One region of the Chitinophaga sp. 9-1-y genome, then DNA from elsewhere that is predicted to be linked to it. Evidence: riboswitches for the same ligand, from Rfam matches in the RefSeq annotation. Region 1 holds a riboswitch; the other holds the start of a gene.
What was found. Region 1 has a riboswitch for thiamine pyrophosphate ahead of AC5ZC7_RS03775 (TonB-dependent receptor domain-containing protein). Riboswitches for the same ligand answer to the same signal wherever they lie in the genome.
Positions count from the first base shown of each region.

Region 1 (3,134 bases):
CTTCAAAGCCATCCATGTTGTAGTGGATGTTGCGGTATTGCATGTCGGCAAAGAGGCTTAAAGCGGTAGTGATTTTATATTCTCCTTTCCAGTAGATATTGAAATCATTTTTGGCTGCCGGGTAGCGGTAGTATTCGTGATCTTTTTCGAAGGGAACAGCGGCCCATATTACTTTACCGAAGTGGTCGCCGGTGTACCTGTTCCAACCGCCACCGAGGCTCCAGTTGAATTTTTCGCCGGTGCGGTTAATGGAGAATACGCTGCCATAAAAATAGTTATCTAACCATAATTGATTGATGACATCGGCGGTATCAACCTTTGCACCATTGATGGTGGCGCCGGGAATACCGAAATTGGCGAGCGGTTGAAACCCATTATAATTTTCGTAGTAGCCACGTCCGCGGGTGAGGTGGAAGGCTACGTTGAAATTCAGGTGGGAGTTAATTTCCTGGTTGAGGAATAGCTGGTAGTGATCTTGCTGATAATTATCTGTTTGGTTATCGTAGGGAGTGCCTGGCTTTTCTGTACCGGCGGCGTTGTAGGTCCGGTCTGTATCCAGCATAGCCTTTGGTACGCCGTACCAGGCCTGGTATGTTTTTTCTTTTCCGGAGAAAACATTCAGGCGGATGGCGGTTTTTTTAGAGATGTAGGCGGCGGAGGTATAGAAGGAGCGCAGGTCGGAGGTAGCGCGATCTATGTATCCGTCGGAAGAAATTTTGGAGAGGCGTGCATCAATGGTGAAGTGATCGTTGATGAGTCCGGAGCCGGCTTTCACCGTATGTTTCCAGCTATTGAAAGAGCCGTAACTGTTGCTGATTTCGCCGTATGCTTTTTCATTGAATTCGTTGGTGCTGAGGTTGAGGGTAGCACCAAAAGCAGCCGCGCCATTGGTGGAAGTACCCACGCCGCGTTGCAGTTGAATACTGCTGACAGAAGAAGCAAAGTCGGGCATGTTCACAAAAAAGGTACCCTGTGATTCAGCATCATTTACCGGGATACCATTCACGGTAACGTTGATGCGGGTAATATCGGAGCCACGTACGCGCATGCCGGTGTAGCCGATGCCGGTGCCGGCGTCGGAGTTGGTAACAACACCCGGCTGCTGATCCAGCAAAAGGGGCAAGTCTTGTCCCAGGTTGGATTTCTTAATATCTGCTGCAGAGATGGTGGTGTTTACAAAAGGGGCATTTTTACCTGCACGCAAGCTGCTGATCTCTACCGGCTTTACAAAGAGGGGAGATACTTCCAGGGAAATGTCTGCCTGTTGGGAATGGTTATTACTCAGGATGGTGGTGCTGAAAGATTTAAAGCCAATGAAGCTGGCGGTTAAGGTATAGCTTCCTTTTTTAGGAAGATGAATGCTGTAATGGCCTTTACTGTCGGTGAGTGCGCCTGTTTGATTGATGGCGATAGTGACGCCTTCCAAAGGTTGGCCACTGGTTTTACTGGTAACGGTACCGGTAACCAGGGATTGTGCATGCAAAGTGCCTGCTATAGATAGCAGCACTAATAACATTAGCTGTTTCATGTAAAATATGTCTGTTTTCTGTTAGCTCATTCCTAACCAGCATTACCTGGTCCAGGTTCATTGGGTGTGATCTCAGCCTGAAAGTAAGGCACCCCATGTGGTTCATGCGCCTGTTCCGGATTCTTTGCGGGAACATTTGCAGGAACAAAGGTATAATGGATTGTAATAAAAACCGGGAATTATTTTTTGGAAGAAAGAAAATTGCGTAATTTCCATAGCTACTTCTCTCAATCATCTTTTATAAATTTTTAACCATTTAAATCTTTATTTCTGATGATCAAGCTTCAGTTAATCGGGCATTTGGGCCGCGATGTATTGAAAAAAGAAGTCAACGGGGCAGTTGTTTTTAATTTCCCGGTAGCCGTAAATGAGCGTTTTAAGAATGCACAGGGCGTACTGGAAGAAAGAACCACGTGGGTAGATTGCTCCTTGTGGGACAAATCCAACGTAGCGCCTTATTTAACACAGGGTACCATGGTTTATGTAGAAGGTGCTCCAAAAGTGGAGGCTTATGTAAGCAACAGTACAGGTGTATTATCTGGCGCATTAAGACTGAGGGTTTTTTCGTTGCAGTTACTCAGCCGTAGGGAAGAGGAAAAACGGACTGCAACGTTAACAGAAACCCCGGTTCCGGAGGCCGAACCGGTACAGGAACAGCCCGCTGACGATCTTCCATTCTAAAAGTGTATGAAGCATTCCGATATGAAAGCCAACCTGTTAGGGTTGGCTTTTTATGTTTTTTCTAAAAAATATTTGGTGAGAAGTAAAATAATCCTATCTTTGCACCCTCATTGCGAGGTAGAGCAGAGGTAGCTCGTCGGGCTCATAACCCGAAGGTCAGTGGTTCGAATCCGCTCCTCGCTACAAAAAAAGCGCTAAAGAGCGTCCAAAGATTTAAGAGCCGAAGAAATTCGGCTTTTTTTATTTCTATAAGTTTGAGTTGTGAAAGCAGCGTTTAATTGTCATCATGCACAAAGCAGGTTTTGTAAATATTTTCGGTAAGCCCAATGCGGGGAAAAGTACATTGCTGAACGCCATTATCGGCGAAAAGCTGGCTATTATATCTCCTAAAGTGCAAACTACGCGGCACCGTATTACAGGGGTATTAACAGACCCGGGGTACCAGATTGTATTTTCTGATACGCCTGGTATTATTGATCCCAAGTATAAGCTGCATGAGAAAATGATGGGTGCGGTAAAATCTGCCCTCGAAGATGCCGATGTTGCCCTGCTGATCATGGACGCCAAAGACTCTCTGGAAGAAAACCTGGAGTTATTTGACTCACTGAAATTAAAAGTCCCCGTTATCCTCATCATCAATAAAATGGATAACATCCTCAAAGAGGAGATGGCCGTTTTAATAGAAAGGGCAAAAGCCTGGGGCAAAGCAGCAGCCGTAGTACCCGTGTCTGCTATGCAGAAAAAAGGTATCAAAGAACTACTCACTGAAATAGTAGCACTCTTACCGGAAGCAAATCCATTCTATCCTGATGACACACTAACGGATAAGTCTACACGCTTTTTTGTGGCAGAAATGATCCGCGAAAAAATATTCCAGTTATTCGAAGAAGAAATTCCTTATCACACCACCGTTATTGTAACACAA
Region 1 covers NZ_CM197955.1:948,319-951,452, forward strand. The annotation lists gene AC5ZC7_RS03775 (TonB-dependent receptor domain-containing protein) at 1-1,528, opposite strand, end outside; TPP riboswitch at 1,541-1,634, opposite strand; gene AC5ZC7_RS03780 (single-stranded DNA-binding protein) at 1,802-2,209, shown strand; tRNA gene AC5ZC7_RS03785 (tRNA-Met) at 2,321-2,392, shown strand; gene era (GTPase Era) at 2,496-3,134, shown strand, end outside.

Region 2 (3,134 bases), 1.5 Mb from region 1:
CATCATAGGCTTTCATGATTTCACAGATTTCTTCGAAGTGGGTATACAGGAAGTTTTCTTTGTGATGTGCCAGGCACCATTTCGCCATAATGGAGCCACCGCGGGAAACGATACCGGTAACGCGTTTGGCGGTAAGTGGTATATATCTTAATAAAACACCGGCGTGGATGGTAAAATAATCTACTCCTTGTTCTGCCTGCTCAATAAGGGTATCGCGGAAGATTTCCCAGGTAAGGTCGGCGGCTTTTCCGTTCACTTTTTCGAGTGCCTGGTAAATGGGAACGGTACCGATGGGAACGGGAGAGTTCCGGATAATCCATTCTCTTGTTTCGTGGATATTTTTGCCGGTGCTGAGGTCCATGATGGTATCGGCGCCCCAACGGCAGGCCCATACTGACTTTTCCACTTCTTCTTCAATGCTGGAGCTCACGGCGGAGTTACCAATATTGGCGTTAATTTTCACCAGGAAGTTGCGTCCAATGATCATGGGTTCGCTTTCCGGGTGATTGATATTGGAAGGAATGATGGCTCTGCCGGCAGCAATTTCCTGGCGTACAAATTCAGGCGTAATATATTTAATGGGTGTGTTGGCGCCAAAGCTTTGTCCTTTATGTTGATGCCACAATGCGTTATTTTCTTCATATAGTTTATCTGCGCATTGATTTTCGCGGATGGCGATGTATTCCATTTCCGGTGTAATGATGCCCTGTTGCGCATAGTAAAGTTGTGTAACGTTTTGCCCTGGTTTAGCGCGAAGTGGCTTGTGAGTAAGGCTCATCAGTGGCATTTTTCCTCCTTCCTGCATGAGGCTTCTGACAAAGGGGCTGGTATATTGTGGTAGCTGTTCTACGTCTTGCCTGTCATGAATCCATTCTTCGCGGACGCGGGGAATGCCGGTGCTAACGTCAATGGGTATATTGGGATCAGAGAATGCGCCGCTGGTATCGTATACTACTACGGGTTCATTGGGAGTAGATGCGCCGTTTCTGCCGTCAATGCGTGTATCCGTTAACGTTATTTGACGCATGGCTACTTTTATAGGATGGATATGGCCGTCTACATAGATTTTTTCTGATGCAGGAAAGGGTGTGCGGCTGATAGCCACAGGTTGTTGTTGCATGATGTCTGGATTTTTGCAGATAGAAATGTCCGTTCCGTAATTGAACACTACGGAAAAGGATATACGAAATTTAAGTCAACGGAGTTAACCGCCTTGTGTGGCCCGGATAATGGTGATATTATCTGCGGCCGATAACGATTGGTTTTCCCAGTGGATTTTGGGTATTACCTGGTTATTAACGGCTACCGCGATGCCTTTTTGAGCAGAGAGTTGAATAAACTGTAAGAGTGCAGCAATGGTTGTTCCTGGCTGCACCGCATAAAGTTTATTGTTTACATGCACTTCCATGATAAATTGGAATTAAGGTGAAACAATAAACTTTAAGGATGTGGAAAGATGAGAAAGGTTCAGTTACTTTTCCCTACGGCAGTACGAACTGCTTCAGGTACTGAGGGTATCATCTCAGTTTATCCGCCTACATGGTGGATAAACACCCCTAAAGTGTAGGCATAAAAGTAATGCAATTTTTTAGAATTACGAATTACGAATTGCGAATTGCGGATTTGCGAGGAGATCATTCGCTATTATCTTCTCACAAATCCGTAATTCGTAATTTGTAATTCGTAATTTTAAGTTATGGTAAGATTCAGTTTAGTGTGTTTATTGATACTGGCCGTTGCATGTAATGGGAGAACGCATAAGGAAGATAGTAAGGAAGAGTTGTTCGACGACAGTAGCCTGGTAAGTATCGCAGACAGCAGTAATGCCGGCATTACTGACAGCATCGCTGCTGTTGCGGATACGCTGCATGTGGATGCAGCTAAGCTCATAGGGATGTGGATTCAGCCTGTAGCAGGCCTGGATAGGGAAATGCAGGGTTTTCAACTAAGAAAGAACGGAACTGCCAGGTCCATTAATATGTATACGCTTGTATACGAAAAATGGCAATTGACGCACGACACCTTGTTATTATGGAATCATTCCGAAGGTGTAAAAGACACGTCCACCATTGTGGATACTACTATCATTAAAGAACTGTCAGATACTTCGCTGCTACTGTTTCCTGTGAAAGCCGCTGAGGGCTATGTGGAAAAGTACCATAAACGAAATTAAATCAGTTATACAACTGCCATAAGCCTACCAGGCAAGCGACAACTGCCATGAATATACCCGCAGCAGCGAGCTGCATATCATCAATATTTTTTCTTCCGATAAATAAAGAGATAAGACCTATCACGATGGCTACTGAACCGGCAGTTACGGCATAGCCAGGAGTTTTGGTGGTAAAGGCAAATGCGGCCGATAATACACCAATAATGAGTGCTGAAATACAAGCTGTTTTTGTCAGAGCTGTTGAGTGTTGTTGCATATGTATTCGAGTTTTAAAAACAGGTGAAGGAATAAAAATTTGCTTATAGGTTGTGATGTTGACTACTTACTTTTTCTTCCACCACTCCGGTAGCTTCCCAGGGCACTTTTAACAGGGATCCTATTTCCTGGTAACGGGGATCCTGGTACTCATCTAATCCATAGTGAATGGAAAGCGTGTCTGGCACTTTAACGAAGGTGCCGAATATCCGGTCCCATATAGAGAATATATTAGCATAATTGGCGTCTGTTTGCGGTTGGTAGTGGCTGTGATGCACCTTGTGCATGTCGGGTGATACAATGATCCAGCTAAGCGCATCATCCAGCCATTGCGGCAGGTGGATATTGGCGTGGCTGAATTGGGAGAATACTACCGACAAACTTTGATACAGCATGATCATCCAGAATGGGACACCCAGGATAAGGATAGCCGCAAAGAGCGCAATAATCCGGAACAGGCTTTCAACTGGATGGTGCCGGAGTGCCGTGGTTGCGTCTATTTGTGTATCTATATGATGTATTTTATGAAATTGCCACATCCACCCGGTTTTATGTTGTACCCAATGAATGAGCCATGCAGCCAGGAAATCCAGCAACATTATGGCGAGTAAAGCATGTAGCCATAATGGAAGACGGGTGAGATACAGGAGTCCAAACCGGTTGTCAGTAGTCCATTGGGAGGCTTTCACCACCAGGAAGGCCAGCC
Region 2 covers NZ_CM197955.1:7,548,734-7,551,867, forward strand. The annotation lists gene thiC (phosphomethylpyrimidine synthase ThiC) at 1-1,120, opposite strand, end outside; gene thiS (sulfur carrier protein ThiS) at 1,205-1,408, opposite strand; TPP riboswitch at 1,462-1,568, opposite strand; gene AC5ZC7_RS30120 (lipocalin family protein) at 1,697-2,173, shown strand; gene AC5ZC7_RS30125 (hypothetical protein) at 2,175-2,429, opposite strand; gene AC5ZC7_RS30130 (sterol desaturase family protein) at 2,473-3,134, opposite strand, start outside.
Region 2: linked by a shared signal. The riboswitch ahead of thiS (sulfur carrier protein ThiS) and the one ahead of AC5ZC7_RS03775 (TonB-dependent receptor domain-containing protein) in region 1 are both predicted to bind thiamine pyrophosphate.